DNA from 2 places in the Janthinobacterium sp. MP5059B genome. Region 1 is predicted to be linked to the other one. Evidence: predicted binding sites of a transcription regulator. Region 1 holds the regulator's gene; the other holds the start of a gene.

What was found. The regulator sigma-54, encoded in region 1, starts transcription at its own class of promoters, with help from an activator protein. The targets are predictions, from matches to a motif close to TGGCANGNAANCTGCTTT.
Region 2: a site for sigma-54 is predicted at 4,582-4,599, ahead of JAB1_RS16095 (beta-propeller fold lactonase family protein). Genes of this name have one in related genera too.

The regions. Positions count from the first base shown of each region.
Region 1 covers NZ_LRHX01000005.1:150,539-166,185, reverse strand. The annotation lists gene JAB1_RS04415 (PTS sugar transporter subunit IIA) at 203-685, shown strand; gene hprK (HPr(Ser) kinase/phosphatase) at 725-1,660, shown strand; gene rapZ (RNase adapter RapZ) at 1,876-2,739, shown strand; gene JAB1_RS04400 (enoyl-CoA hydratase/isomerase family protein) at 2,740-3,825, opposite strand; gene raiA (ribosome-associated translation inhibitor RaiA) at 3,961-4,323, opposite strand; gene JAB1_RS04390 (RNA polymerase factor sigma-54) at 4,393-5,871, opposite strand; gene lptB (LPS export ABC transporter ATP-binding protein) at 5,876-6,631, opposite strand; gene lptA (lipopolysaccharide transport periplasmic protein LptA) at 6,631-7,212, opposite strand; gene lptC (LPS export ABC transporter periplasmic protein LptC) at 7,238-7,849, opposite strand; gene JAB1_RS04370 (HAD hydrolase family protein) at 7,892-8,425, opposite strand; gene JAB1_RS04365 (KpsF/GutQ family sugar-phosphate isomerase) at 8,425-9,435, opposite strand; gene JAB1_RS04360 (monovalent cation:proton antiporter family protein) at 9,544-11,523, shown strand; gene JAB1_RS04355 (DUF484 family protein) at 11,524-12,681, opposite strand; gene JAB1_RS04350 (MOSC N-terminal beta barrel domain-containing protein) at 12,716-13,567, opposite strand; gene JAB1_RS04345 (type II asparaginase) at 13,696-14,736, opposite strand; gene JAB1_RS04340 (hypothetical protein) at 14,924-15,418, shown strand; gene JAB1_RS04335 (MipA/OmpV family protein) at 15,415-15,647, shown strand, end outside.
Region 2 covers NZ_LRHX01000013.1:1,333-16,979, reverse strand. The annotation lists gene rtcA (RNA 3'-terminal phosphate cyclase) at 1-788, shown strand, start outside; gene pedF (cytochrome c-550 PedF) at 919-1,404, shown strand; gene JAB1_RS16105 (transporter substrate-binding domain-containing protein) at 1,430-2,263, shown strand; gene JAB1_RS16100 (TonB-dependent receptor) at 2,321-4,459, opposite strand; gene JAB1_RS16095 (beta-propeller fold lactonase family protein) at 4,664-5,620, shown strand; gene adh (aldehyde dehydrogenase) at 5,965-7,485, shown strand; gene JAB1_RS16085 (DUF779 domain-containing protein) at 7,541-7,930, shown strand; gene JAB1_RS16080 (PQQ-dependent methanol/ethanol family dehydrogenase) at 7,980-9,716, shown strand; gene JAB1_RS16075 (porin) at 10,004-11,164, shown strand; gene JAB1_RS16070 (4Fe-4S binding protein) at 11,222-13,324, shown strand; gene JAB1_RS16065 (FAD:protein FMN transferase) at 13,314-14,297, shown strand; gene JAB1_RS16060 (sigma-54-dependent Fis family transcriptional regulator) at 14,299-15,647, opposite strand, start outside.

The DNA of each region.
Region 1 (15,647 bases):
GGCGCGCCGCGTGTTTTTAATCAAGAAATAGCCGATACACGCCGATGTTATTTTTTTGCTAAAATGATGGTGACATGGGCTGTAGCGCCCACTGCGCCCGCAGCGGGCGTATACTGTTGAGAATTGGCGTTACAGGCCGCGGAAACAGGCCTATAATTCGGCTCGCAAGCCCTCTGCGCATTGCACCATTTCATTGAGTGTCATGACTAATCTTAGCAAAATACTATCCCTCGAAAACGTCCTGCTGGACCTGGAAGTCTCCAGTAAAAAACGTGCCTTCGAGCAAGCCGGCCTGATCTTCGAAAACAATTACGGCATCGCCCGCTCTACCGTCTCGGACAATCTGTTTGCCCGCGAACGCCTGGGCTCGACTGGTCTGGGCCATGGCGTGGCCGTGCCGCATGGCAGGGTCAAGGGCAGCAAAACCTTGAAATCGCCGCTGGGCGCCTTCGTCCGCCTGGCCGAGCCGATTCCGTTCGAGTCGCCCGATGGCAAGCCTGTCAATCTGCTGTTTTTCCTGCTGATTCCCGATCATGTCACCCAGCAACATCTGGAAATCCTGTCGGAAATCGCTGAAATGTTTTCCGATGACGCCTTCCGCACGGCACTGGCCACGGATCCGGAACCGAAATCCGTACATTCGCGCATCGTCAATTGGCAACCTAGTCTGCAAGCGGCGGGTTAAACTTCAGGTATTCCTCCACTCCTGAAGAAGAAGACTGCCATGTTGCAAACGCCACTGACGATACAACGCCTGTACGACGACAATCGTGAAAGTCTGCAACTGGGCTGGTTCGCCGGCTTCCCCGGCGGCGAGCGCCTGATCTCGGGCGATGTCTCGTCGGCCGCCGACCAGGTGGGCCACTTGAACCTGATCCATCCGGGCCGCATCCAGGTCTTCGGCCACCAGGAAATCAATTACTACCAGCGCCTGAAGGTCAACACGCGCACCCACGTGATTGGCGAGCTGATCGCCGGCGGTCCGCCCGCGCTGATCATCGCGCAAGGACTGGAAACGCCGCCCGACATCCTCGCCATCTGCGACGAGCAAAACATTCCCCTGTTCTCCACCCCGCTGCCGGCCGCGCAAGTGATCGACTTCCTGCGCGTCTACCTGTCCAAAAAGCTGGCGCAACGCATCATCATGCATGGCGTGTTCATGGACGTGCTGGGCGTGGGCGTGCTGATCACGGGCGATTCGGGCCTGGGCAAGAGCGAACTGGGGCTGGAACTGATTTCGCGCAGCCACGGCCTGGTGGCCGACGACGCCGTCGAATTCTCGCGCATCGCGCCCAACATGATCGAAGGCCGCTGCCCGCCTTTGCTGCAAAACCTGCTGGAAGTGCGGGGCCTGGGCTTGCTCGATATCAAGGCCATCTTTGGCGAAACGGCCGTGCGCCGCAAGATGCGCCTGAAACTGATCGTGCATCTGGTGCGCCGCAACGCGCTGGAAGAGGAAGTCGAGCGCCTGCCTTTCCTGTTCCCCACGGAAGACGTGCTGGGTTTGCCCGTGCGCAAGGTCGTCATCCCCGTCGCCGCCGGCCGCAACATCGCCGTACTGCTGGAAGCGGCCGTGCGCAACACGATTTTGCAATTGCGCGGCATCGATACCTTGCAGGAGTTCATGGAGCGGCAGAGGTTGGCAATGAGTGGCGATTAGCAAGTAGGTCGGATTAGCGCGGCAACGCCGTGCGTAATCCGACGACATTGTTGGCCCATGCCGCGGTGTCGGCTTACGCGCGACGCGCTAAGCCGACCTACGGTCGTGACGAGAGCGCCCTGCCAATCCCGGCAATATCACATTCCAAATTGCAATAATTTGTAAAGATAATTGCCTTGGAAGCAGAGCGCCGATCTTTATTGTATGATCGGCGTATGCATATCGTCCTTATCACCGGAATATCCGGCTCCGGTAAATCCGTTGCGCTCAATGTGCTGGAAGATACCGGCTACTATTGTGTCGACAACCTGCCGCCGGCCTTGCTGCCCAGCCTGGTGCAGACCCTGCTCGACGAAGGTACACCGCAACTGGCCGTCGCCGTCGATGCGCGCAGCGCCGAGTCGCTGACCAGCCTGCCGCACAATGTGGCCCTGCTGCGCGACCAGGGGCATGACGTCAAGGTCATGTTCTTGACGGCCACCACGCATTCGCTGGTGGCGCGCTTCTCGGAAACGCGGCGCAGCCATCCGCTGTCGCACGAATTGCGTCCGAACCAGAATCCGGCCAGTCGCCGCACGCTGATCGAGTGCATCTCGGAAGAACGCGAACGCCTGTCAGCCATCGAACAGCTGGGCCATGTGATCGACACGTCGGAACTGAGCGCCAACAAGCTGCGCGCCTGGATCAAGGATATCGTCGCCTCCGAACGCGCGCCGCTGACCCTGTTCTTCGAATCGTTCGCCTTCAAGCTGGGCGTGCCGCTGGACGCCGATTTCGTCTTCGACGTGCGGGCCTTGCCGAATCCCTATTACGACCTGGCGCTGCGCCCGCTCGACGGCCGCGATGCGCCCGTGATCGCCTTCCTCGACGCGCAGCCGAGCGCGCTGGAACTGCTGGCCGACATCCGCGCCTTCATCGAGAAATGGTTGCCGTCATTCAAGTCCGACAACCGCAGCTACCTGACGGTGGCCCTGGGCTGCACGGGCGGCCAGCACCGCTCCGTGTACATGGCGGAGCGGCTGGCGCAGTATTTCGGCCCCAACGAGCGCGTCGTCCTGCGCCACCGCGAACGCAGCTAATTAGTCGAGGTGGCGCAGCGGATGCGCCGCGGCTGGCCAGACGGGGGCAAAGAAGCGCGCCACCATGGCCGCATCGACGTCGTCCAGGCTGGCAGGGTTCCAGCGCGGTGCATTGTCCTTGTCGACCACCAGCGCGCGCACGCCCTCGAGCACTTCGCCATGTTCGAAATTATGGCGCACCACCGTGCGCTCCATGCGCAGGCAATCGGCCACGCCCAGGTGGGCGCCCCGCTGCAGCAATTCCAGGGTCACCGACATCATCAAGGGCGAACGCAGGCGCATGGCCGCCAGCGCCTTGGCCGCGAACGCGCTGTCATCCTGCGCCAGCGAGGCCATGATGGCGGCCACGGAAGGGGCGCCGAAATGGCGGTCCAGCGCCGTGCGCGCCGTGGCCAGGGGAGATACCCCCGCCTCGGCCTGGAAAGGCGCCGCCAGCGCCTTGATGGCCACCGGCAAGGCCTCGCCCCGCGTCGATTCGAACAGGTCCAGCAGCGCCCCCATCTGCGCCTCAGGCAGGTAGACATCGGCCAGCCCCGTGTACAGGGCATCGGCCGCGTTGATCGTCAAGCCCGTCAAGCCCAGGTACAGGCCCAGCTGGCCGGCCAGGCGGGATAGAAAATAACTGCCGCCCACGTCGGGAAACAAGCCGATATTGACTTCCGGCATGGCCATGCGCGTGCGGCCCGTCACGATGCGCAGGCGGTTGCCCGGCCCGGCTTGCGCCACGCCCATGCCGCCGCCCATCACCACGCCATCCATCACGGCGATATACGGTTTCGGGTAGAAATGAATTAAATGATTTAAAGCATATTCTTCCGTAAAGAAATCTTCCAGCATGGCGCTGCCGCCTTGCGGCGTGGCCAAGCCAGCATCGAAAAAGAAACGGATGTCGCCGCCGGCGCACAGGGCTTTTTCACTGCTGGAGCGGATCACCACGGCGTCCACCTGCGGATCGTCGCGCCAGGCCAGCAGGGCCGCGCTCAGGGCGCGCACCATCTCCAGCGACAGGGAATTCAAGGCTTTCGGACGGTCGAGCACGATATGGCCCGTGCGGTTGCGGATGGAAGTCTGGACGAAGTCGCTCATGGCAGGCAGGAAAAAAGTGAAAGTGCAAACATTTTAGCCCCTGCGCGGCGAACATTGCGCTCAAAAGGTCCAGGCGCAAAAAAGGGCGCAAGATGTGCGCCCTTAGTTGATCACAACTGCTGGAAGCGGGTGGCCTTAGACGGCGACGACGGCTTCTTCCTCGGAGTTGTCTGGCAGATGCTTGATCGCCTCTTTACCGTGCCCTTGCACTTTGGTTTTGTATTTCATCACTTGCCTATCGAGCTTGTCGATCAGGGTATCGATCGCGGCGTACAGGTCGTGCGCCAAGCTTTCCACATAGACAGTCTTGCCGCTCAAACGCAGGTTGACTTCAGCCTTTTGACGTTTTTCTTTCTCTTTGAGGTTATCCACGGTCAGAATCACGGCAATATCGATGACTTGATCGAAATGACGTTTCACGCGCTCCAGCTTCGTTTGTACGTATTCACGGATGGCTGGTGTCACTTCGAGATGATGTCCGCTGATGGTGAGATTCATACACACTCCTAAAGATGATCGGGTTCGTGCGGTCCATCCTATCCGGCCCGCAGAGGAACCGAAAAAAACTTACAAACACTTACGCAGGCTCACTGGCGGAATTTTCAACGCTTCCCGGTATTTGGCAACAGTACGTCGCGCAATCACCATGCCTTGCTCCCCCAGCATGTCCGCAATCTTACTGTCGGATAAAGGATTTTTAGGGTCTTCTGCTCCTGTCAGTTGCACGATCAATGCCCGTATCGCCGTCGATGACGCTTCGCCCCCCGCTTCGGTGGCGACGTGGCTACCAAAGAAATATTTCAACTCGAACATGCCGTGCGGGGTCAGCATGTACTTTTGAGTTGTTACCCGCGAGATAGTACTCTCGTGTAAACCCAGTGTATCAGCTATTTCACGGAGCACAAGGGGACGCATGGCAACGGCCCCATGCGAGAAAAAGTTCTTTTGTCTTTCTACTATCGCCTGCGCCACGCGCAGGATCGTGTCGAAGCGCTGGCGCATATTCTTGATCAGCCACTTGGCTTCCTGCAACTGTGCGCCCATGGCGCCCTCGCCCTTGCCCTGCTTGAGCAAGTTGGCGTACATGGCATTGACGCGCAGGCGCGGCATGACATCGTTGTTCAGGGTGACTTGCCAGCCATTGCGCGCGCGCTTGACGACGACGTCGGGCACCACGTAATCGGACACGTCCGAGGCGAACACGGCGCCCGGATGCGGATTGCACTGGCGAATCACCGTCTGCGCTTCGCGCAAGTCTTCATCGTCGCAATCGAGGGCTTTTTTCAGCTTGTTGAAATCGCGCTGGGCAAACCAGGCCAGGTGCTTTTCCACGATGACGAGGGCCATGCGGCGCGTCACCATGGCGATGTGCGGCAAACGCTTGATTTGCAGCGCCAGGCATTCGGAGGCATTGCGCGCGCCCACGCCGGGCGGATCGAAACTTTGCAAGAGAGACAAGGCCGTGCGCATCTCGTCGGCGTCGATTTCCAGCTCTTCCGGCAGGCGCGCCAGGATGTCGTCGAGCGACTCTTCCAGGTAGCCATTGTCGTCGAGCGCGTCGATGATCAGCTCGACCAGCGCGCGGTCGCGCAATTCAAGCACCGTCACGCGCATCTGCTCCATCAGGTGTTCGCGCAGGGTGCAGTGATGGGCCTCCAGTTGCGGACGCGAATCTTCGTCGTCGGGCGCCTTGCCCCGGCTCGCCTCGCTCCAGTCGCTGTCGCCGCCATCCGCGGCGGCCGGACCCTCGCCGGCATCGCCATCAAAGGTTTCCGCTTCGGCCGGCGCTGCGGGCACCTCCTGGCCTGGCGGCTGGGGCGGCGCTTCGGCCGGCGCGGCCGTGGAACTCAAGGCACCGTCGGACAGCAGGCGCAGCGAACGGTCGAGCGGATCATCGAGGCGTTCGAGCAAGGGATTGTCCGTCAGCAATTGCTCTAGTTCCTGATGCAATTCCAGGGTAGACAATTGCAACAGGCGTATCGATTGCTGCAACTGCGGCGTCAGTGCCAGGTGCTGCGAAGTGCGCAGCTGCAATGATTGTTTCATTGGCTTACATGCGGAAGTGTTCGCCCAGATAGACCCGGCGTACCGACTCGTTCGCGATGATGTCGTCGGGGCGCCCCGACGCCAGTACCGAGCCCTGGTTGATGATGTAGGCACGGTCGCAGATACCCAGCGTCTCACGCACATTATGATCGGTGATCAGCACGCCGATATTGCGCTCCTTCAAGAAACGCACGATGCGCTGGATCTCGATCACGGCGATCGGATCGACACCGGCAAACGGTTCGTCGAGCAGCACGAAACGGGGATCGGTGGCCAGCGCGCGGGCGATTTCCACGCGGCGGCGCTCGCCACCGGACAGCGACAGGGCCTGGTTCTCGCGCAGCTTTTCAATCTGCAAGTCAGCCAGCAATTTATCCAGGCGCACCTCGATCTCGGCCTTCGTCAGCGGACGGCCTTCGACGGTCTGGATTTCCAGCACGGCGCGGATATTGTCTTCGACCGTCAGTTTGCGGAAGACGGACGCTTCCTGCGGCAGGTAGGACAGGCCCATCTGCGCGCGGCGGTGGATCGGCAGGCTGGAGATGTCCACGCCGCTGATATCGATGCTGCCGCCATCGGACGGCACCAAGCCGACGATCATGTAGAACGAGGTGGTCTTGCCGGCGCCGTTCGGGCCCAGCAAACCCACCACTTCGCCGCATTCGACTTGCAGCGAGACATCATGCACGACTTGCCGCTTGCCATAGGTTTTTTGCAGCCCGCGAACGATCAGGGTGCTGCCGCAACGAGTATTATCCATTATTTCTTTCCTGGCGCAGGCGTGGCCGGCGCTTTCTCCGCCGCCGGTGCCTTGGTTTTCGGCTGGATCACCATGCGCACGCTGCCGCCATCCGGGGTGCTGGTGCCGCTGTTGGAATTTTCCATCGCAAACACTTCCTTGCGGCTGTCATACGAGATGAAGGCGCCATTGGCCACGTCGGTCACTTTCGTGCCTTCCAGGCGCGTCAGCTTGGCCCTGGAAAACAGTTTCACCACTTCCGTCTTGTTGTCGTATTCCACGCGCTCCGCTTCGCCTTCCACCCACAGGTCGCCCGCGCCATCGCGCTTCTGGCGGAAGGTGGCGAGCTTGCCGGGATCGGCCCAGAAGGTAATGAACTGGTAGCCTTGCGGATCTTCCGTGATCACGGCGCGACCCGCCTTCATGGTCAGGGTCCCCTTGACCAGCACGACGTCGCCCGTCAGGGTGCGCACCTGCTTGATGTCATCGACGTGGCCGCTACGTGCCGTGATGACGGCTTCCTTCTCGGAATCGGCCTTCTCGGCATGCGCCACGCCCATGATGGCCAGGGAAAATACGGTCAACAGCAAGATGTTCTTCATAGTATGGTTTCCTTGTTTCATTCTGTCATTTTGCCGCCGCGGCCGGGCGCGGTTTCGGCGGGAGGACCATGCGCAGCGCATTCTGCACTTCCACCACGCCGGTGGCGTTATTGGCTTTCATGCCGATGCCATTGAGGCGCGAGGTGCCCGTCAGGATATCGACAGGCACGTCCGTTTCCATTCTTTCCTCATCCGGGAACACCGTCAGCGCTTCCGTCTTGACCGTCAGGTTCTGCGCCTTCGGACTGGCCACGCGGTCGATCACGACATTGCGGTGCAGTTGCAGCCGGGTATTGTCCTGGTCGATATGCGCCAGTTCCGCATTCATGTTCATCGGTGGCATGCCTGGCGTGAGCTTGCGCACGAAGGGCCGGTCGATATCGGACGAATCGTCCAGCGGATAATGCGTGAGCTTGGTGCCCGACACGATATAGCTGGGTTTTCCCGTCAAGTCCATACGCACCAGGCTGAAATTGGTAATGAAATAGTCGGGCTCATCCAGATGCTTGCTGGCCGTGATGTCCTGGCTATTCTTGTTCATCACCTCGAGCAGCCAAAAGCTGCCCAGCGCGACAACAACCGCGCCCAGCACGGTAAAAATCATGCGCCAGCGATGGGCGCCTCCTGGCTTACGCATAGGGCTTCACTCTTTCAAATGTCACTGGCGAGGCGGCGCGCCTCACTCCAGGAACGGCGCCATGACGCGCGCATAATTGTCCTGGGCACGCAGCAGGAATTCGCAGATCTCGCGCACCGCGCCGCGGCCACCGCCGGCCTGCGTCACATGGTGGGCCAGGCCCTGCACTTCCGGGCGTCCGCCCGGCACGCTGACGGCAAAGCCGACGCGTTTCAGGATGGGCGCATCGATGACGTCGTCGCCGATATAGCCGCATTGCTCTTCCGTCAAGCCCGTCAGCGCCAGCAGTTCGCGAAACGGCGTCAGCTTGTCGTGGCCGCCTTGGTGTACGTGGGTAATGCCCAGGTCTTGCGCGCGGCGCGCCGTGATGGCCGAGCGGCGCGCGCTGATGATGGCCGTCTGCACGCCCGATTCCTGCAGCAGCTTGATGCCCAGGCCATCATACACATTAAACGTTTTCATCATCTCGCCGTCCGGGCCGAAATGCAGGCTGCCGTCGGTGAGCACGCCATCGACGTCAAAGATCATCAGTTTGACCTTGGCCGCGCGTGCCAGGTTGTCCGCCACGCTATCCATCAGATCACCTTCGCTTGCGTCAGATCATGGATATGCAGCGCGCCCACCAGTTTGCCGTCGGCATCGACGACCAGCATCTGGTTGATGCGGAACTGCTCCATCACGGCCACGGCGTCCACGGCCAGGCGTTCGGGCGCGATGCTGCGCGGCTGCGCATGCATGACGTCGCGGATCGCCACTTGCGTGAAATCCTGCACGCGCTCGAACATGCGGCGCAAGTCGCCATCCGTAAACACGCCCACGGGGCGGTTGTCCGCGTCGACGACGGCCGTCATGCCCATGCCTTTCTTCGTCATTTCTTCCAGCGCCTGCAGCAAGGAAGCCTGCACGGGCACTTTCGGCACGCGTTCGCCGCTGCGCATGACATCATGCACGTGCGTGAGCAGGCGACGGCCCAGGGCGCCGCCCGGGTGCGAGCGGGCGAAATCTTCTTCCTTGAAGCCGCGCAAGTCGAGCAAGGCCACGGCAAGCGCGTCGCCCAGGGCCAGGGTGACGGTGGTGCTGGCCGTCGGCGCCAGGTTCAGCGGACAGGCTTCTTTCTCAACAGAAATATCCAGGTGCACGTCGGCCAATTGCGCCAGGCTCGAATTCGGCTTGCCCGTCATGGAAATCAGCACGCCACCCATGCGCTTGACGACGGGCATGATGGCCATCAGTTCCGACGATTCGCCGGAGTACGATATGGCAATAAAAGCATCTTCCGAGGTGACCATGCCCAGGTCGCCATGGGCCGCTTCGGCCGGATGCACGAACAGGGCCGGCGTGCCGGTGGAAGCGAGGGTGGCGGCAATCTTGCGCGCGATATGGCCAGATTTGCCGATGCCGGAGACGACGACTCTTCCTTTGCATTGCAACAACATCGCCACGGCGCGGCCCACGCTGTCGTCCGTGGCCAGGCGCGCGTGCAGCGCAACGATGGCGTCGGACTCGATCTGCAAGGTGGTGCGGGCCAGCGCGACGGCGCGCTCGGTCGTCGCTTGCATGTCAATTCGATCAAAAGCTTTCAGCATTGTTTTTTCATGGGTTACACTCATGCCCAAAGTATAAACGAATTAGGAAAGCAAAAAACTTGCCAGTCACAACAAACAACGATTTCCATTGACCGCACCGGGCAACCCATGTTTTCCTCGCTTGAACTGACCCTGATGTTACTCGGCAGCGCCGTGCTGGGCGTGGTCGCTTTCAGAATGTTGCATTTGCCGCCCATGCTGGGCTACCTGGCCGTCGGCATCGTCATCGGCCCTCACGCGCTGGGCCTGGCGGCGGAAAACGAGGCCAGCCACACTCTGGCCGAGTTCGGCGTCGTCTTCCTGATGTTTTCCATCGGGCTCGAATTTTCTCTCCCCAAGTTCCTCGCCATGCGGCGCATCGTCTTCGGCCTTGGCATGGCGCAGGTGGTCACCACCATCATCGCCACCGTCTTCTTCGGCTGGTTCGTCGGACATTACCTGTCCGCCTACATCCACCTGAGCTGGCAAGCCGCCTTCGCCCTGGGCGGCGCGCTGGCCATGTCGTCGACGGCCATCGTCTCGAAAATGCTCACGGAACGGCTGGAACTCGAAAGCGAACACGGCCGCAAGATCATCGGCATTTTGCTGTTCCAGGACCTGGCCGTCGTGCCCCTGCTGATCCTGATTCCCGCCCTCACGCGCGATTCGGACAACCTGGCCGAAACCCTGGCCTGGGCCGGCGGCAAGGCCCTGGTGGTGCTGATCTTGCTGCTTTTCATCGGCCAGAAGCTGGTGCGCGGCTGGCTGACCATCGTCGCCAAGCGCCGCTCGCAAGAGTTGTTCATGCTCAACCTGCTCCTGATTACCCTGGGCGCGGCCTGGATCACGGAACGGGCGGGGCTGTCGCTGGCCCTGGGAGCGTTTGTTGCCGGGATGCTCATTTCCGAGACGGAATTCAAGCACCAGGTGGAAGAGGATATCAAGCCCTTCCGCGACGTGCTGCTGGGCCTGTTCTTCATCACCGTCGGCATGCTGCTCAATATCCGTGTGGTGTTTGAGAACTGGTGGCTCGTCCTGCTGCTGCTGTGCGGCCCCGTGCTGCTGAAATTCGCCCTGATCGCGGGGCTGGCCCGGCTGTTCGGCTCCAGCAACGGCGTGGCCCTGCGCACGGGGCTGGGACTGGCGCAGGCGGGCGAGTTCGGCTTCGTGCTGCTGAACCTGGCTGGCGGCATCAAGCTGATGGACCCGTTCGTCGTGCAGGTGGTGCTGGCGTCGATGGTGCTGTCGATGCTGGTGGCGCCCTTCCTCATCGCCAAGTCCGACGCCATCGTCATGAAACTGGCGGCCAACGACTGGATGATGCAATCGTTGGCGCTGACCAAGATCGCCACGCGCACCATGGCGTCGCAGAAACACGTGCTGATCGCCGGCTTCGGGCGCAGCGGACAAAGCCTGGCCACCCTGCTGGCGGAAGAAAAGATCGAATACCACGCGCTGGACCTGGACCCGGAACGGGTGCAGGAAGCGCAGCTGGCCGGCGCCCACGTGTCGTATGGCGACGCGGGCCGGCGCGAAAGCCTGGTGGCCGCCGGCATCTACCGGGCCAGCGCCGTGGTGATCACGTATGCGAATACGCCTTCGGCACTGAAGTTATTGCATTTGCTTAACGAAATGGCGCCGACCCTGCCCGTCATCGTGCGCAGCCACGACGATACCGACCTCGACCAGCTGAAGAAGGCGGGCGCGGCCGAAGTGGTGCCGGAATTGATGGAAGGCAGCCTGATGCTCGCTTCGCACGCCTTGATCATGATGGGCGTGCCCCTGCGCCGCGTGGTGCACCGGGTGCAGGCGGCGCGCGAAGAACGCTATGCGTCCTTGCGCGGCTATTTCCACGGTTCCAGCGACGCGGGCGACGATGCCGAGCTGGAACGCCTGCATACGGTCACCGTCAACGAGGGCGCGCACTGCGTGGGACTGCCCTTGAGCACGATCGACGTGGCCGGCTGCGGCGCGTTTGTGACCGCCATCCGCCGCGGCAGGGGCCGCCTTGATGTCACCCCCGAGACGCAGCTGGCCAGCGGCGACGTGGTGGTGCTGCGCGGCACGGCCGACGCCGTGGCCAAAGCCGAAACCTTGCTATTGAAATAATTAACCGGGCTGCGCCTGCCAGCTGACGACCTTGTTGCGGCCATCGGCCTTGGCCTGGTACAGGGCCTGGTCGGCGTGCGCCACCAGCTGCTGCGCCACCGTTTCGATGGGGAGTAGCGCCGCGTCCGCTTCCAGGCTGGCCACGCCGATCGACACGCTGACCCACGCTTGCGCGCTGCCCGGCAAGTCAAACATGGTGCCGGCGATGCTGGCGCGAATGCGTTCGGCAACAAAGGTCGCGCTATCGAGGTCGGCGTCGATCAGCAGGACGACGAATTCCTCGCCACCGAAACGGCCCAGCGCATCGGAGCGGCGCAATTCCGTGCGGATGCGCGTGGCCACCTCGCGCAGCACTTCATCGCCGCCCTGGTGGCCATGCGTGTCATTGACCAATTTGAAATGGTCGATGTCGATATACATGCATGAGATGCAATAATTCTGGCGCCGCGCACGGGCGATTTCTTCCAGCAGCCGGCGGTCGATATAGCGCCGGTTGTAGACGCCCGTCAAGGAATCGGTCAAGCCGATGTATTTGAGCATTTCATTGCTGATCACGTTTTCCAGGCATATGGCGATGATGGACGCCATGTGCTTGATGAAATCCGTGCCCAGCGCGGGCGTAAAGCGCGTCACGTCGCTGCTGGCCAGGTTCAGGCTGCCAATCAGGCGCTTGTTGCGCAGCAAGGGCACCAGCGCCACGCTGCGCAGAGCGTCGATCTGCGGAAAACGCGGGCCATGCACGGCCGCGTCGAAAGCACCCAGCAGCGGCAACGGCGGCAAGGCCGCCTCCCCCTCGGCCACGGACGCCGGCGGAGCAAAACCCAGCTCCGCCACGACATGCACAAACAGCAACTGCGGGAAGGCGCTGAAATCGACGCCCAGCTTTTCCATCACCAGCACGATATCGTCATCCTCGTCGAGCAGGCTCAGGGTGACGCCGTCGAGGTCGGAAATCACGGGCAAGGTGCGGAAGATGGTGCCGATCAATTCGGGAAAGGTGGACGCGCTGACGATTTCCAGGTCGAACGCCTGGTGCCGGCACATGATGTCGTGGTTGCGCTCGACCTGTTCCAGCAGGAAAGCCATGCGCGCGCGCAAAGCCTGGTTTTCGGCTTCGAGGCTGGCAATGCGCGGGTCCGGCGGTATTGCTTGATTCATAGAAACCTTAAACCCTTGTGTGCGGGCGCCATGCTTAAAATGCCAGTTCGAAACCGATGTCCTGCCCCACCACGATACGCTCATCGCCGCCTTCGGTGACGATGGCGTTCATGCCGAAGCAGATGGCGCCGTCGAGCTCGGGTTTGGCGCGATAGCCATGCATGACGTCGAGCGGGTCCGGGCCGGGCACGCCCGTGGCCTGGTCCACCGACGGGATCGGGCAGCGCGAACACGGCTTGACGGGTTTCAAGGTGGTCGCGCCAAATTGCAGGAAGTCCGCGTAATCTTCCTCGAAGGCGCCGATGTCGCCAATGACGAGGTTGGGACGGAAACGGTTCATCGGCAGCGCTTCACGGCCGGCGGCGCGCAGCTTGTCATTGACATCGGCTAGCGAGGCGGCACCGGCGATCAGCACGGGATAGCCATCGGCAAACATGGTCGAGGCAGCCACGCCATCCGTCCATTTGGTGCTGGTGGCGCGCACCACGTCCGGGTGAAAGCGCGCCAGGCGGCACGGCACGCCGATGGCCTGACTGAACCAGGTGGCCGTGACTTCATCGCAATCGTAGGCGCGCACGGTATCGTCCCACACTTGCACGTCCAGCAGCGGTGCTAATTGCGGGTGCGGCAAGCCCAGCTCGATTTCCAGGCGCAGCATGCCCGGCGCGCGCAATTCCAGGGTCGTGGCCTTGATGGATGGCACGATCAGCGCCATGCGCGGATATTCGCGCTGGGTCAGGAAGCGGCCTTGCGCGTCCACCACCATCCATTCGCGGTCGAACACGTGCTCGCTCATCAGCCCGGAACGCGTCAAGACGGCCTCGCGCAAATGGATACCGGCGCACGATTTGATCGGATACAGGATGATGTCGGACAGGATAGCCATGGACAGGGGAGAAGGAACAGTATTGCTGCTTCTGCCAGGAAATTATTCAGAAGCGAAGTATGGCAGCAAAGCGGGCAAGCGTAAATCTACCAGGCCCAGCCGCAGTGGCTGGGCCTGCATGACAGCGATCAATAGGTATAGAAGATACGCTGGATTTCTTGCGTGCTATTCGTTTTGGTCAGGGCCAGCATCAGTAGGATGCGGGCTTTTTGCGGGTTCAGGGTGTCGGATACGACACTGTCGAGTTCATCGTCGTTGGCTTCGCCATTGCGCGCAACGATGCCCTGGCCGACTCGGCTCGAACGCACGATCAGCACGCCCTTCTGGCGCGCTTCCACCAGGGCCGGCTTCATCTGCGCGGCCACGCTGCCATCGCCCACGCCCGCGTGGATGATGCCCTTGGCGCCAGCAGCAATAAAGGCATCGATGCCGACACGGTTCATGTTCGCGTAGCCGTAGACGATGTCCACTTGCGGCAGAGCATCGAGCTTGCTGATGTCAAATTCCGATTCCAAGGTGTGCTTGCGCGTCGACTGGCGGTAAAAGAAGGCCTTGCTGCCCTGGATATAGCCGAGCATGCCCAGTTCCGGCGACTTGAAGGTGTCGGTGGTGGACGTATTCGTCTTTGTCACTTCGCGCGCCGCGTTGATCTGGTCGTTCAAGGCCACCAAGACGCCCTTGCCCACGGCTTCCTTGCTGCCCGCCAGCATCACGGCGTTGTACAGGTTGATGGGGCCGTCAGCCGAAATGGCCGTCGACGGACGCATGGCGCCCACGACCACCACCGGTTTGTGGCTTTTCACGGTCAGGTTCAGGAAGTACGCCGTTTCCTCGATCGTGTCCGTGCCGTGCGTGACGACCACGCCATCGACATCGTTCGAGGCCAGCAGCACGTTGATGCGCTTGGCCAGGGTCAGCCAGTGGCTGTTGCCCATGCTTTCACTGGCGATCTGGAACACTTGCTCGCCTTTCACATTCGCCACTTTCTTCAATTCCGGCACGGCCGCGATCAGGCGCTCGACGCCCACGGTGGCCGAGGTGTAGCCAACGGTGGTGGTGCTGTCGGCGCCGCTGCCGGCGATGGTGCCGCCCGTGGCCAGGATCACCACGTTCGGCAATTTGACGGCCGCCTGCTGCGCGCGCGCCGGGGAGGCGGCGATAAAGCCCATCAGCAAGGTAGCCAGCATCAGCTGTGCACAAGAATGGAATTTGCGTGAAAACATGGTGCTCCCGTGAAGTGTACTGTCAAAAATAACAAAGTCGTGTGCAAATTATATGTCATCCATGCCGGGGCAAATCCCGAATTCATGCGTATCGCGCAAACGTGCGCGCCTTCCCATGCGCTAGAGTGGCGCCATGTCCACACTGCTCCCCTTCCGCTCTTGCCTCGTCCTGCCGCTGGTCTTGATGACGCTGGCAGCCTGCGCCACGCAGGTGGAACTGCGCATGGCGGCACAGCAGGAGCAGTTCGGACGCGAGGCGGCCAGCCAGGGCGACTGGGCGCAAGCCATGCGCAGCTACGCGGACGCCGTCGGGAATGTCGAACTGGGCCATGGCGATCCCGCTTGGCAGGCGCGGCTGCACCACCAGGCGGGACGCGCCGCCAGCGGAGCCTGCCGCTACGATGCGGCTGAATTTCATTTCCGCCAGGCCATCGCGCTGGCGAAACGCAGCAAACAATCGAGCGCCCTCAGCTACAAGGCGCTGATCGACCAGTATGAACGCCAGGGCAAGGCGACGGAAGCCTTGGCCGTGCGCAATGAACTGGGCTGGCATCAATCACAAGCGCTGGGGGCGTTTGCCGACCTGGAATCGCTGCCGGTGGGCAAACCTTGCGGAGTCCCCCGATGAATATCGCACGCACCTTGCTGGCCGCCACCTCCCTCTGCACTGCCATGGCGCCGGCGCGCGCCGCCGAAGCACCGCTGCCCTTATGGGAAGCGGGCGTGTTTGGCGGCACGGCCGTCACGCCCGCCTATCCCGGCGCCAGCGAACGCTCGACGCGCAGCCTGGCCCTGCCTTATCTGATTTATCGGGGGAAAGTGTTGCGCGCCGACCGCTCCGGCGTGGGCGCGCGCCT
Region 2 (15,647 bases), on a different contig from region 1:
GCCCCCTGCGCGGCGGCGATTACCGCTTTGCCATCGGCAGCGCGGGCAGCTGTACCCTGGTGCTGCAAACCTTGCTGCCGGCCCTGCTGCATGCGGATGGGCCATCCACCGTGCGCATCACTGGCGGCACGCACAATGCCATGGCACCGCCCGTGCATTTTTTGCAGCGCGCGTATGGCCGCATCCTGCAGCAGATGGGGGCCGAAGTGGAGATCGCGCTGCAACGCTACGGCTTTCATCCCGCAGGCGGCGGCGAGGTGACGGCCACCGTGCAACCGTGCCGGCGCTTGCGCCCCATCGCATTGCTGCAGCGCGGCGAACGGAAGGCGGGGTATGCGGAAAGCGTGGTGGCGGGCGTGCATGTCCAGGTGGCGCAGCGCGAACTCGAGCGCGTCGCCGGGGGCATGGGCTGGAGCGGCAAGCAGTTGCGCCTCGTCGGCTTGCCGGCGGAGCAGGGACCGGGCAATGTCCTGTTGCTGACGCTCGAGCATGAGCATGTCACGGAAGTGTTTACTTCGTTCGGTGAAAAGTCCTTGCTGGCCGAATCCGTGGCCAAGCGCCTGTTGAACGAGGTGCGCGCCTATCTCAAGACGGACGCGGCCGTCGGCGAGCACCTGGCCGACCAGCTCTTGCTGCCCATGGCGCTGGCCGGCGGCGGTAGCTTCAGTTGCAACAAGGTCTCGCAACATGCGCTGACGAATGCGGAGGTGATTGCCCGGTTTTTGCCCGTGCGTATTACTTTCGAGCAGCAGGAGCGGAGCAGCATCTGCACGGTGGCCGCCGCCTGACGCGCGCGCTGACACAACTGGCTGTTGCAGCTGTTCCAAATTGATACATGGTCGGCCGGATGTGGGGCATAGACGCATGGCATGGCATTTGCTCTTCTTTGGTATTGACTAAAAAACCAAGGAGACCAGCATGACCTATTCCATTCGTACCCTGCTCGGCGTGGCGGCGGCCGGCGCCGTTGCCCTCACTTCCCTGCTGACATTGCCGCATGCCTATGCGCACGGCAATGTCACGCCGCAAGGCGTCGATACCACGGGCTTGCCCAAGGTAGGCGACAAGTGGCTTGAGCAAAACCCGTATCGGGGCAACAAGCTGGCCTTGACGGTGGGCACGTCGGCCTACAACCAGAATTGCGCCCGCTGCCACGGCATCGAAGCCATCTCGGGCGGCATCGCGCCGGATTTGCGCCAGCTGGACCGCGATTGCTTCGGTATCAAGAATGAGACAAAGAAACAGGCTTGCTACAAGGAGACGGATAATTACTACCTGGCCACCATACGCCACGGTAAAGTGCGTAATGGCGCTGTGTACATGCCGCCGTTCGAAGGCGTGTTCAACCAGGAAGCCATGTGGGCCATCAAGACCTATCTGGAAACCCGCCGCGAATCGAATTAAATCGAACTGATCACAAAGGAGTCCCATGCGTTCATTTCAATTCCGGGGCGCGCGCGCGATGATCTCGCTCGCCTGCCTGGCGCTGTGCGCAGCCGCGCCGGCGCGCGCCGACTGGCAAAAAGTGCAGCAGTCGGGCAGCCTGAAAGTGGCTGTGTATAACGAGTTCGCGCCGTTTTCCGACAAGGGCGCGGGCATCGATATCGACATCGCCGAAGCGCTGGCGAAAAAGCTGGGTTTGAAACTGAGCTTGCTGCCATTTCCCGCCGGCGAAAACTTGAACGATGATTTGCGCAATATGGTGTGGAAGGGGCATTACCTTGGTTATGGTCCCGCCGATGTGATGCTGCATGTGCCGGTCGACAAGAAGTTGATGGCGGATAACGACAAGGTCGAGATCTTCGCGCCGTATTACGTGGAAACCGTGCGCCTGGCGCGCAGCGCGCAAGCCGTGCCGCAATTCGATGGCGTCGCTTCGCTGGCCGGCAAGCGCATCGGCGTGGAAAAGGTCTCGATCGCGGCCATGCTGATGCTGGGTGAAGACAATGGCAAGTACCGCGACGACGTGCGCATCTTCGACACGGCCGCCGAAGCCTTGCAGCAATTGCAGGCAGGACAGCTCGATGCCGTGCTGGCCAACCGTTCGGAGATCGAATCGGTGCTGAAAAGCGATCCCGCTTTCCCCTTGAGCGAAGTGGCGTTCGCCCGCTTGCCGCGTGCCGGCTGGGCCGTGGGCCTGGCCGTCAGCCGCCAGCAGCTCGACGTGGGCAAGTTGCTGCTGGCGGCCATGAACGAGATGGCGGCCAGCGGTGAATTGAAAGCCATCTTTGAAAAATATGGCGTGAAGGAAGCGCGGCCCTGACGTAGCGTGCTTGAGTTGAAAAGCCCGCGCATCGATCGATGCGCGGGCTTTTTAGTTTTAGAAACTATATTGGGCGCTGACGCCCAGCAACCAGTTGCGTCCCGGCGCCGCTTCATAGTAGCGCTTGTTGCTGTCGCCGACGATGACGGAGCCCACGTAGGTCTTGTCGAAAAGATTGTTCAGGCGGGCAAATTCCTTGAAGCGCCAATTCCCCACGTTTTGTTTGGCGTTGACGCGCGCATTGAACACCGTATAGCCGGGCGCCGGCTTTTCGCTGTTGCTGTCTTCCGCGTAGACCTGGTTGCTGGCCACGCTTTCCAGCGCCGCGCCAAAACGGTCCAGCGTGTCTTTCCAGGCCAGTTCCGCGAACAGGTTGGCGCTGGGCACGCCCGGCAAGCGGCTGCCTTCGCGCACGCCGCCAAACGCCTGGTCATACACGGCGTGCAGGCTGGTCAGTGCCACTTTGGTCGTGAAGCCATACGGCAGGTTCGAGTCCAGCGACACTTCCATACCCTGGCGCAAGGTCTTGCCCGCATTGCGGTAGCTGGTGCGTCCGCCGCTGGACTTGTCGACCACCAGTTCGTCGTTGGTCTTGATCTGGAACACGGCCGCGTTGACGTGCGTATTGTTGTTGATCCTGGCCTTGACGCCTGCTTCCAGGTTGGTGCTGGTCGCTGGTTTCAAGTTGAAATTGAAGCCGCCGCCCGTGCCCGAGTAAAACAGTTCATTCAAGGTAGGCGCTTCGAAACCGCGCGCGGCACTGGCGTAGACGTTGACGTTCGGCGTCAGCTTGTACAGCAGGCCCAGCACCGGTGTCGTGTGGCTGAACTCCAGGCTGCCGCTATCGTTGCCGTTGCTGAGGAAATGGTCATCGACCGCCACTTTCATCTTGCTGTAGCGCACACCTGCGCTGAGCAGCCACGAGCCGCTTTGCCATTCTGCCTGGATATACGGATCGAGGCTGGACACGACATTTTGCTCGTCGCGGCGCAGCTTGCCCTTTACGCCAAAGCTATTGCCGATGAAGTTTTCGTAGCCGGTACGGTCATCGCTGGAGCGGCCGTAATCGATGCCGATGGTGGTGCTCAGCTTGCCGCCGGCCAACTGGTTCACGTGCAGCCAGTTGGTATCGATGCCATAGAACTGGCGCTGGAAATCGACCACGCCGCCCGAATGGCTGGCCGGCGCCTGGAAGCCCTTGGTAAATGCCTGGTACTGGATCACGTCGCGGTTGCCGCCATACACCATTACATGCAGGCGGTCATCGCCGAACGACTGTTCATAGGTGGCGCCGATTTGCTGGTGGTCGATGCTCTTGCGGGTGTTGTAGCGTTCGGCCAGGGTGCGTTTCGGGTTTTGCGTATCCGTCGCGTCGACCTCACCGGCGCGCGGGTCGGCGGCAAACGTGGCCCAGGTGGCGCCCAGCGGATCTTGCGTATTGCCTTGATGCAGGCTGTTGGCGACGATGGTCAGCTTGCTGTCCTTCGTCGGCTTGACGGTGATCTTGCCGAACGCCTGTTCGCGCGTGGCGGCGCTATGGTCGCGGAAACCGTCCGTGCGGAAGCGCGAGCCGTCGAGCACGTAGCCGATGCCGCCTGCCTGGCCTTGCGCCGAGAGATCGACCTTGCTGGTGCCGTAGCTGCCGCCCGTCACATTCAGTTCGATGGACGGGGGATTTTGTCCATCCCTGGAAAACAGCTGGATCACGCCGCCCGAATGGTTGCCGTAGATGGCAGAAAACGGTCCGCGCAGCACTTCGATGCGCTCGGCCGTATCGAGGTTGAAGGTGGCGGCCTGGCCCTGGCCGTCGGGCATGCTGGCGGGAATGCCATCGCTGATCAGCTTGACGCCGCGCACGCCGAAGGCCGAGCGTGCGCCGAAGCCGCGCGACGAGATCTGCAAGTCTTGCGCATAGTTCTGGCGGTTTTGCACCACCAGGCCCGGCACGGCGGCCAGCGCTTCCGACGCGTTGACGCGGATTTGGCCATCCTGGATGCGGGCGCTGTCGACCATGTCGATCGAGGCCGGCACTTCCTGGCTGGGGTGGGCGATGCGGCTGCCGCTGATGACCACCGTATCCATCAGTTGTCCGGCGGCCAGGCTAGCTGCTTCGGCGGCAAAGACGTGGGGGGCGAGGGTGGCGCTGCCGGCGACAAACAGGCTGGCGATGGTGTTCAGGCGGAAACGATGCTGCATGCGGATTCTCCAATGTGAATAAAAGCCTGCTTGATCGCGTGCGCGGTACAGGTCTGCATAGTCTTATCAAGCAATATGCCTGCCATGTCTCCATTGGTGGGCTGAAATTATACGCGTGTCAGTGGCACGGCGTTTGCATACAGCAATGGGCAGATGCGCCGCTACCGCGCGCTTTTCCTGTGTTTTGCCATTGAAAAGGTGATTATGCCCAACTTCTTCTCGTGCTTGCGCCAGGTTTGCTGGCTATTGCCGGCGCTCGCCAGCACCGCCCTCCAGGCAGCTCCCTTTGCCTATGTCCCCAATGAAAAATCGGGCACCTTGAGCGTGATCGACACGGCTACTGACCAGGTCGTGCGTCAAATCGCGGCAGGCAAGCGGCCGCGCGGCATCGCCGCCGACCCCACCGGACGGCAATTGTTTGTCACGGATGCCGCCAGCAGCGCCTTGTTGCTGATCGACAACGCTGGCGGCACGCCCGTGCGCACGGTGGCGCTGGGCAAGTCGCCCGAAGGCGTCAGCGCCTCGCAAGACGGTAGTCACGTGGCCGTTGCCGTCGAGGAAAACAATAGCGTGGCCTTGCTCGATGGCCAGACAGGCACCTTGCTCGCCGATATCAAGGTGCAGGGACGCAACCCGGAACATGCCGTCTTCAGCCCGGATGGACGCTGGCTGCTAGTCAGCGCGGAAGAGGCCGAGCAAGTCGATGTCATTGATGTGGCGCGACGCCGCCAAGTCGCGTCCATCGCCGTGGGACTGCGTCCGCGCGGCATCGGTTTCAGCCCGGACTCGGGCCGCGCCTATGTGGCGTGCGAACTGGTCAATGCCGTCTACGTGATCGACATGGCCGCGCGCAAGGCGATTGCCACGATTCCAGCGGGCAAGAATGCGAATGGCATCGTGGTCCATCCCAACGGCAAGCAAGTGTATGTCTCGAATGGCACGGACGGTACGGTGATGGTGATCGACACGGCCAGCAATCAAGTGACGGCCACGATTGACGTCGGCAAGCGCCCGTGGAATATGGCCATCACGCCCGACGGCGCCAAGCTGTACGTGGCCAATGGCCGCTCGAACAGTGTATCCGTCATCGACACGGCCAGCGCGCAGAAGGTAGCCGATATTGCCGTGGGTGAATTGCCTTGGGGCGTGGTGATTCGTTGATTCCTTGGTGGCACAGGCGCAGGTGTTCCAGTCTGGTACACCTGTTCCATTGTGCAGCGGCGCAGGGGAGATGCCGCAGGGCTGGCCCGGATTGGAACAGGACGTCTTTACCTTGTTCAAAATGCAAACAGGCCCACGTCCCCACCCAAGCAGGTGGCTTGCGCTGAAAAACGTGCCGGGTTTGATGCCGCGCCCTTGTAACAGGGATAAAACCGGCTAAGTTTGTAGTGGGATGGCGAGCTGGCACGGCATTTGCGGAAGACTCCGTGTACTCACCCCATCTGTACCAGGACGTTTGATTTTAATTAAGTAATTCCATTCTAATTAACCCGATAGAGGACGACATGAATCTCGCAGACATCAGCAAACTGGGCGTAGCCAATCCCTTCAAACAACGCTATGACAATTACATCGGCGGCAAATTCGTTGCACCAGTAAAAGGTGAATACTTTCCTAACATCACGCCGATCACGGGCTTGCCGTTTTGCGAAATCGCCCGTTCCACGACGGAAGACGTCGAGCTGGCGCTGGACGCCGCGCACGCCGCCAAGGATGCCTGGGGCAAGACGTCGCCGGCCGAGCGCGCAAATATTTTGAACCGCATCGCCGACCGCATCGAACAGAACCTGAGCCTGATCGCCACGGCGGAAACCATCGACAACGGCAAGCCGATCCGCGAAACGATGAATGCCGACATTCCGCTGGCCATCGACCATTTCCGTTACTTCGCCGGTTGCATCCGCGCCCAGGAAGGTTCCGTCGCACAAATCGATGCGGAAACCTATGCCTATCACTACCATGAGCCGCTGGGCGTCGTGGGCCAGATCATCCCGTGGAATTTCCCGATCCTGATGGCCGTGTGGAAACTGGCGCCAGCCTTGGCCGCCGGCAATTGCGTCGTCTTGAAACCGGCCGAGCAGACCCCGGCTTCCATCATGGTGTTGATCGAGCTGATCGGCGACTTGCTGCCGCCTGGTGTGCTGAACATCATCAATGGTTTCGGCCTGGAAGCGGGTAAACCGCTGGCGTCGAGCAAGCGCATCGCCAAGATCGCCTTTACGGGCGAAACGGGCACGGGCCGTCTGATCATGGGCTATGCGGCGCAAAACCTGATTCCCGTCACCCTGGAGCTGGGCGGCAAGTCGCCGAACATCTTCTTTGAAGACGTGATGGATGCCGACGATGACTATTTCGACAAGTGCCTGGAGGGTTTTGCCATGTTCGCGCTGAACCAGGGCGAAGTGTGCACCTGCCCATCGCGCGTGCTGATCCAGGAATCGATCTACGAGAAATTCATCGAACGGGCCTTGAAGCGCGTGGCCGCCATCAAGCAGGGCAACCCGCTCGACTCTGCCACCATGATCGGCGCGCAGGCGTCGCAGGAACAGCTGGAAAAAATCCTGTCCTACCTCGACATCGGCCGCCAGGAAGGCGCGGAAGTGCTGGCTGGCGGCGAGCGCAATACCCAGGCGGGCGACTTGGAAGGCGGCTACTACGTGCGTCCGACCGTGTTCAAGGGCAATAACAAGATGCGCATCTTCCAGGAAGAGATCTTCGGACCCGTCGTGTCCGTGACCACCTTCAAGGATGAGGCCGACGCGCTGGCGATCGCCAACGATACCTTGTACGGCCTGGGGGCCGGCCTGTGGACGCGTGACGGTTCGCGCGCCTTCCGCATGGGCCGCGCCATTCAGGCGGGCCGCGTGTGGACCAATTGCTACCACCTGTATCCTGCCCACGCCGCGTTCGGCGGCTACAAGCAATCGGGTATCGGCCGCGAAAACCACAAGATGATGCTCGACCACTACCAGCAAACGAAGAACTTGCTGGTGAGCTATAGCCCGAAAGCGCTGGGCTTCTTCTAAACCGGCAACAGGCGCCGCACCTGTAGTCCAGGCGCGGCGCGCAGAAAGGGATGCCATGAGTGCAGCAATTGCCCGGGTGGTCGCCACCGATGCGGCGCTGGAAATGATGGACAAGTTGCGCCAGCGTCACGGCCCGCTGATGTTTTTCCAGTCGGGCGGATGCTGCGACGGCAGCGCGCCCATGTGCTATGCGCTGGGCGAGTTCGATGTCAGCGACACCGATATCTATCTCGGCAATTTGAATGGCACACCGTTCTACATGGGGCTCGAGCAATTCGAGTACTGGGAGCATACCCAGTTGATTATCGATGTGGTCGATGGCAATGGCGGCATGTTTTCACTCGACAACGGCACGGGCAAGCGCTTTTTGACGCGCTCGCGCCTGTTCACCGATGAAGAGTGCGCGCTGTTGCATGCCCAGCCGCATGAGCACCGCAAGACTTGATACACACATACTAATAAAACAGAGGGAGATGATTGTGCAGAAAAAAATCATGGGGATACTCATCGGTTTGGGTTTGGCATCGCTGGCCCAGGCGGCCGACGTGGGCAATGTCACCAATGCCATGCTCGACAGCACGGCGAAGAATCCGGCCAGCGTCCTGTCGTTTGGCATGGGTACGCAGGGCCAGCGCTATTCGCCGTTGACGCAGATCAATGACAAGACCGTGGCCAAGCTGGTGCCAGCCTGGTCGTTCTCGTTCGGCGGCGAAAAACAGCGGGGCCAGGAATCGCAGCCGTTGATTCACAACGGCAAGATGTTCGTCACGGCATCGTATTCGCGCATCTTTGCCGTCGATTTGAAAACGGGCGCCAAGCTGTGGAAGTATGAGCATCGCTTGCCAGACGGCATCATGCCATGCTGCGACGTGGTCAACCGCGGTGCTGCCCTGTACGGCAACCTGGTGATTTTCGGCACGCTCGACGCCTACCTGGTGGCGCTGGACCAGAATACGGGCAAGATCGTCTGGAAGGAGAAAGTGGATGACTACGCGGCCGGTTACTCGATGACGGCCGCGCCGCTGATCGCCGAAGGCTTGCTGCTGACGGGTGTGTCGGGCGGGGAATTTGGCATCGTGGGCCGGGTGGAAGCGCGCAACCCGATGACGGGCGACCTCGTGTGGAGCCGTCCGACAGTAGAGGGCCATATGGGCCACCGCTACGACAAGGATGGCAAGGCCATCGACAACGGCGTGTCCGGCACGGCGAATAAGACGTGGCCGGGCGACCTGTGGAAAACGGGCGGCGCCTCGACGTGGATGGGCGGCACCTACGATCCGCAAACCAAGCTCGCCTACTTTGGCACGGGTAATCCGGCGCCGTGGAACAGCCACTTGCGTCCCGGCGACAATCTGTACTCGTCGTCCACCGTGGCACTCGATGTGAAAACGGGGCAGATCAAGTGGGCGTATCAGAATACCCCGAACGATGCGTGGGACTTCGACGGCGCCAACGAATTCGTCACCTTCGACATGGATGGCAAGCGCTACGGCGGCAAGGCCGACCGCAACGGTTTCTTCTATGTCATCGATGCGGCCAATGGCAAGCTGCAGAACGCCTTTCCGTTTGTGAAGAAAATCACCTGGGCCAGCAGCATCGACCTGAAGACGGGCCGGCCGAACTATATCGCCGCCGGCCGCCCTGGCGACCCCACCAAGGGAGAGGAAGGCAAGAAGGGCACGACCGTGTTTGCCGCGCCCGCTTTCCTCGGCGCCAAAAACCAGATGCCGATGGCGTACTCGCCGCAAACCAAGCTGTTCTACGTTCCCGCGAACGAATGGGGCATGGACATCTGGAACGAGCCGATCAGCTACAAGAAGGGCGGCGCCTTCCTCGGCGCGGGTTTCACCATCAAGCCATTGTTTGACGACTACATCGGCGCCATGCGCGCCATCGATCCGAAGACGGGCAAGATCGTCTGGGAAATCAAGAACAACGCGCCGCTGTGGGGCGGCGTGATGAGTACGGCCGGCAACCTGGTGTTCTACGGCACGCCGGAAGGCTTTCTGAAAGCCGTCGATGCGAAGACGGGCAAGGAGCTGTGGAAATTCCAGACGGGCTCCGGCGTCGTGGCGCCGCCCGTCACCTGGCAGGATGGCGACACGCAATACGTGGCTGTCGTTTCCGGCTGGGGTGGCGCGGTGCCGCTGTGGGGCGGCGAAGTGGCGAAGAAGGTCAACTTCCTGGAACAGGGCGGTTCCGTGTGGGTCTTCAAGCTGGCGTCGAAGTAACGGGGTGAAACATCCGGGCCACACGGATGGGTGTCTCCCTGTCCGCCGGGTGTTTTCTTTTTGCTGACGGCCCAGGCCGTCAGTTTTTTGTTTACCTGGATGCCCGATATGCCTGCTTGCGGTCAAAAAATGAACACTGTCAGTGGCGATTGATCCGCTGCTGCACACGTTAACTACGCCTTTTCTCTTTCTCCCTCTGAGCCGTTCTGGGCACGCTTATTGCCAAAGCTTGAGGTACATCAATCACTGGTGTGCACACTAAAAACAGAGAAGAAAGAGGAGAACAAATGAACACATTGAGCAAGCTGGGGAGCCTGGGTGTCATGACAATCGCAGCGGTGGGGCAGGCACAAGCCGTCGATATCAAGGCTGGCGACTGGACCGTGTCGGTGGGCGGCATCGTCAACGCCTATTACACGCAAGTGTCGTGTTCGGGCGATGCGGTGGGCGGGCTGGCGCTGGGCGGGCGGGCGCTCGGTTGCGGCGGAGAAAAGGACCGCACCACCATCGGCAACGGCTTGCTGCCGAATGGCTTGATCACCTCGGCAAGCTCGCGCCTGGGCGAGTACGACGTGAAAGCCCTGATCGGCATCTACAACTCGACGGCCACGGACAGCGCCATCAGCCAGAACAGCGTGGTCGATGTGCGCCAGGCCTTCTTTACGTTTGGCAACGAACACATGGGTACCTTCAAGCTGGGCCGCGACTATGGCATCTTCGGCGCGAATGCGATTTTGTCGGACATGACCTTGTTGGGTTCGGGCGCACCCGTGCAGGCGACGCAGCGGGGCAGAGTGACCTTGGGCCATATCGGCGCCGGCTATACCTATCTGGGCAACTATGGCCAGATCATGTACAGCTCGCCGAAGTTGGGCGGCGTTGGCATCGATGTGGCGCTGGTCAGCCCCGTCTCCGATACGCCCATCGTGGCAGGCTCGACCTATTCTTCGAAGTCGAGTCCGCAAGTGCAGGCGCAACTGACGTATGCGCAGGAAGGCTTGAAAGCCTGGCTCGGCGTGAAGTCGCAAAAGTTCACCTCGAAAACCGCAGGTGTCGATGACCTGACCATGCGCGGCGTGGAAGTGGGCGGCTCATACCAGATGGGTCCGGCCGGCGTGCTGGTCAACTTCCAGGGCGGCAAGGGGCTGGGCATCTTGTCCGATGCGGACCAGGGCGATACCAAGTCGAAGAACTGGCTGTTGCAAGGCACGTATAAGACGACGGACAAGCTGAAGCTGGGCTTGTCCTACGGCATCAGCAAGAACGACGACCACACGGCCGGCACGGGCGGCTTGAAGTCGAATGCCAACCTGACCCTGGGCGCGTACTACTCGCTCAACAGCGCTATCACCCTGGTGGGCGAGCTGGGCCAGACGCGCTCGAAAGGCTTTACGGGCGGCGAAGCGAAGATGAATGGCGTATCCCTGGGCGGCATTATTTTCTTTTAACTCATCAACGCGGCGCCTTGCGACAAGGCGCCGCACGGAGCATAGTGCATGAGGACAATGCGGTTGTTCATAGCATGCTGGTTATTCCTGTTTATCCTGGGACAGGCGTGGGCGGGCGTGCTCACCAAGGCCGAGCTGGCAAGGCGCTTTCCTGCTCCCATCGTCGTGGGCGACAAGGAGACCGACTTGCCCGTCTGGCCCCTGTTCAAGCAAAACGCCACGGCCACGCAGCTGATCGGCTACGTGTTTGAATCCGTGGACCTGGCGCCCATTCCCGGCTTTTCCGGCGTGCCCGTCAATCTGCTGATCGCCATTGATCCGCAAGGCAGCTTTCTCGATGTTGCGGTGCTGTCGCAGCATGAACCCGTGTTTCTCGATGGCCTGGGAGAGGCGCCGCTGTTTCAGTTCGTCAAGCAGTACCAGGGCTTGTCGCTGAAACAGAATATTGCCATCGATGCCAGAAAGAAACGCGCGCCAGATGCCACGCACGCCGATATCGATGGCGTGTCGAAGGCCACGGCTTCCGTGCGCATCATCAACCAAAGCGTGCTGGCCTCGGCCTTGAAAGTGTCGCGCAAAAAACTTGGCTTCGCACAAGGGCGCGACCCGGACCAGATCGCCCGCATCCGCATGGACGTGTTCGAAAAACTTGATGTCGCGCAAATGTTAAAGCGGGGCTTGATCCAGCACGTACGCTTGAGCAATAAGGATGTGGAAACCTTGTTTGCCGGCAGTCCCGGCGCGGGACTCGATGCGGAAGCGACGCGTGCGCCCGATGGCGTGTTCATCGACCTGTACCTGGCGTACGTGTCCGTACCCACGGTGGGGCGCAACCTGTTGACGGAACGCAGCTGGAACAAGCTGCGCAACCGGCTGGACGAAGGCGACCACGCCATCCTCGTTATGTCGCGCGGGCGCTACAGCGTGCTGGGCGACGATTTCGTGCGCGGCACGGTCCCGGACCGGCTGTTGCTGAAGCAGGATGGCTTGCCCATCGACATGCGCGATCTGGACCTGGAATTGAGCCTGTCCGATACGGCCTCGCTGCCGACGGAGAATATCGCCGTCTTGCGCGTCATCAGCCAGGCGGGACTCGATGCGGCCAGCCCGCTGGCTTTTACCATGCCGATCACGCGCAACAAGGGCATCGTGTATCCCGAACGCATCGCCCGCAACGTGGATGTCAGCTACCGCTTGCCGGCCGACTTTTATACGGCGCCGCAAGGCGACGATGTCACGTGGCGCGGCACGTGGAAGGGGCGCAAGGCTGAGTTGCTGCTGTTGCTCGCCGGGCTGGCGCTGCTGGCTGGCGCATTGGCCTGGCAGAAACGCCTGGTGCGCGAGGGCCGGCAATTTGTGTGGTTTCGCCGCCTGTTCCTGGTGTTTACCATTGGTTTCATCGGCTATTACGCACAGGGGCAGTTATCGATCGTCAATATCACGGGCGCCATCCAGGCGCTGCTGGCGGGGCGCAGCCTGGGTTTCTTCCTGTTCGATCCGATGACGGTGATCCTGTGGGCGTTCGTGCTGCTCAGCCTGCTGATCTGGGGGCGCGGCACGTTTTGCGGCTGGCTGTGTCCGTTTGGCGCCCTGCAGGAATTCACGGGCAAGCTGGGCCAGTGGCTGCGCTTGCCCCAATGGAAGATCAAGCCGCGCCTGGACGGGCGCTTGAAATGGATCAAGTATGGCTTGCTGGCGGCCATTCTCGGTAGCAGCATGTTTTCCAGCCAGATCACGGACAAGCTGGTCGAGCTGGAACCATTTAAAACGGCCATCACCCTGAACTTCGTGCGGGCCTGGCCCTTTGTCGCGTATGCCCTGGGTTTGCTGTTGCTTGGTAGTGTTTCTTATAAATTCTTTTGCCGCTACTTGTGTCCGTTTGGGGCGGCACTGGCGCTGCTGGGACGGTTTCGCCTGTTCAACTGGATTCCCCGTCGCAAGGAGTGCGGCACACCGTGCCAGACTTGCCGCCACCGTTGCGAGCATCACGCCATCGCGGCTAGCGGGAAAGTTGATTACGGCGAGTGTTTCCAGTGCATGGATTGCGTCGTGATTTATGCCAGCGATGAAAAATGCGCGCCCTTGATGCTGGAAATCAAGCGTGCCCGCACCATCCCCATAGTCCGGGTCACGGCAGAGGAGAGCAGCAATGCAGCGTAGAACGTTTATTTCCGCAGCGATAGGCAGCGTGGCCGGCATGGCGCGCGGCACGGCCACGGCGTCCGGCGTGCGGCCTTATCAAGGCGCCGCACTGGCGTTTGGCACGACGATCGCCGTCACCGTGTTGCACCACGATCAGCGCCAGGCCGAACTGGCCATCGAGGACGCCTTGCATGCAGCGAGGAATATCGACCGCCTGATGAGCATTTACAGCCCGGCCAGTCAAGTCTTCCAGCTGAACCGTGACGGCCGCCTGGCCCGGCCGGATGCCCATTTGCTGGCCGTGCTGGCGCAGGCGCAAGCCTTGTCGCAATGGAGCGATGGGGCCTTTGATATCACCGTGCAACCCTTATGGCAGCTGTTTCGCGCGGCAGCAGACGAGGCCGGCTTGCCGACGGACACCTTGCGGCGCGCAGCGCAGGCGCGGATAGGCTGGCGGCAACTGGCGTGGAATAGTCGGGAAGTGCGTTTTCTCCGGCCTGGCATGGCGCTGACCTTGAATGGCCTGGCGCAAGGCTACGCGGCGGACATGGCGCTGGCGGCCGTGCAGGCGCGCGGCATACGGCACGCGCTGCTCGATACGGGCGAATTCGTTGCGCGGGGGCAGCGTTCCGTGCGCCGCCCGTGGACCTTGGGCATCCAGGATCCGCGCGATGCAGAAATCCTCGCGGCCACCTTGAAAGTGGAGGGGCGCAGCGTGGCGACGTCGGGCGATTACGAATGCACGTTCACGCCCGACTTCATGCATCACCACATCTTCGACCCGTCGAACGGCGATTCGCCGGGTGAACTGGCCAGCGTGACGGTGCTGGCGCCCACGGGCTTGCTGGCCGATGGTTTGTCGACAACGTTCATGGTGACGGGCGCGGCGCGCGCGCATGCGATGGCTGCGCAAATGGAAGGCGTCGACCTGATGACCATCGACAAGCGGGGCCGGCGCGCGATGTCGCCCGGCTTTTCCCGTCTACTCTAGCTTATTTCAGATGCGGCACCTTGCGATAGATCGTGTTGCGCGATATGCCCAGGGCCCGCGCCGTGGCCGAGACGTTGCCGCCGTGGGCATCGAGCGATTTGAGAATGACGCTTTGCTCCATTTCTTCCAGGTTGGCGCCCGCCGCGATCATGCGGTCCGTGCTGGCACTGGCGGCAGTCGCTTGCGTCATCTCAATATCGTCGAGGAAATCATCGGGCATGTGGCGCAAACAGATTTCATGTTCGTCGCCTGCCATGACGATGGCCGTGCGCAAGAGATTGGTCAGCTGTCGGAAATTGCCCGGCCATTTATGCTGGTGGAACATGCGCAGGATGTCCGGCGCCACCGTGTAGCGCGTGTCGGGCGCTTCCGTTGCGAGGATTTTTTTCACGACCGTGTCCAGGTCCGTGCGTTCGCGCAGTGGCGGCAGTTTGACCACCAGGCCATTCAGGCGGTAATACAAGTCTTCGCGAAACAGACCCTTGGCCATGCGTTCGCGCAAGTTATGATTCGTGGCGCAAATGAGTTCCACATTGACGGTGATCGATTTGCTGCTGCCCAGGGGCGTGACCATGCGTTCCTGCAACACGCGCAACAGTCGCGCCTGCAAGCCAAACGGCATGTCGCCGATTTCATCGAGGAACAGGGTACCGCCATTGGCTTGCAATATCTTGCCAATGGCCCCCTTCTTGCGCGCGCCCGTAAATGCCCCGTCTTCATAGCCGAACAGTTCGGACTCGATCAGGGTTTCCGGAATCGATGCGCAATTGACGGCGATAAACGGTCCCATGGCCCGTGGCGAATCGTTGTGGATGGCTTGCGCCAGCAATTCCTTGCCGGTGCCCGTTTCGCCCATGACGAGGATGGGGATGTCGCGCCCCAGCACCTTGTTGACCTTTTCGATGACCAGTTCCAGTTGCGGATCGCCCGTGCGCAGGTAGCGCAAGCCGGACAGGCGCCGTGCCGCGTTGGCCGCATGGCTGGCGGACGCGGGAACCTGTGCCGGCACGGCGTTGATATCGCTATGGTCGGTGCTGGCAGTAAAGCCGTGCTGGAAGACGCTATTGGACAGGCGCAACTGCGCGCGACCATACACGCGCACACCGCTGTGCATGCACAGGTTCAGCAAACCGGGGGCGGCCGTGCGGTAATGGTCGTACAGGGCGGAAACGGGCAAGCCGAACAGGGAGCTGAACGTGTGTGATTGCAGCGCGGCAAATGAGAGGCCCAGTTGGAACAAGCCATTCTTGTTGGCCGATAAAAATCGTCCACCGGGTGTGAACGAGGCAATGCCTTCCATCAAGGTGCCGATGAATTCGGGGCGCGCGTGGAAATGCACGGTGATAGCAT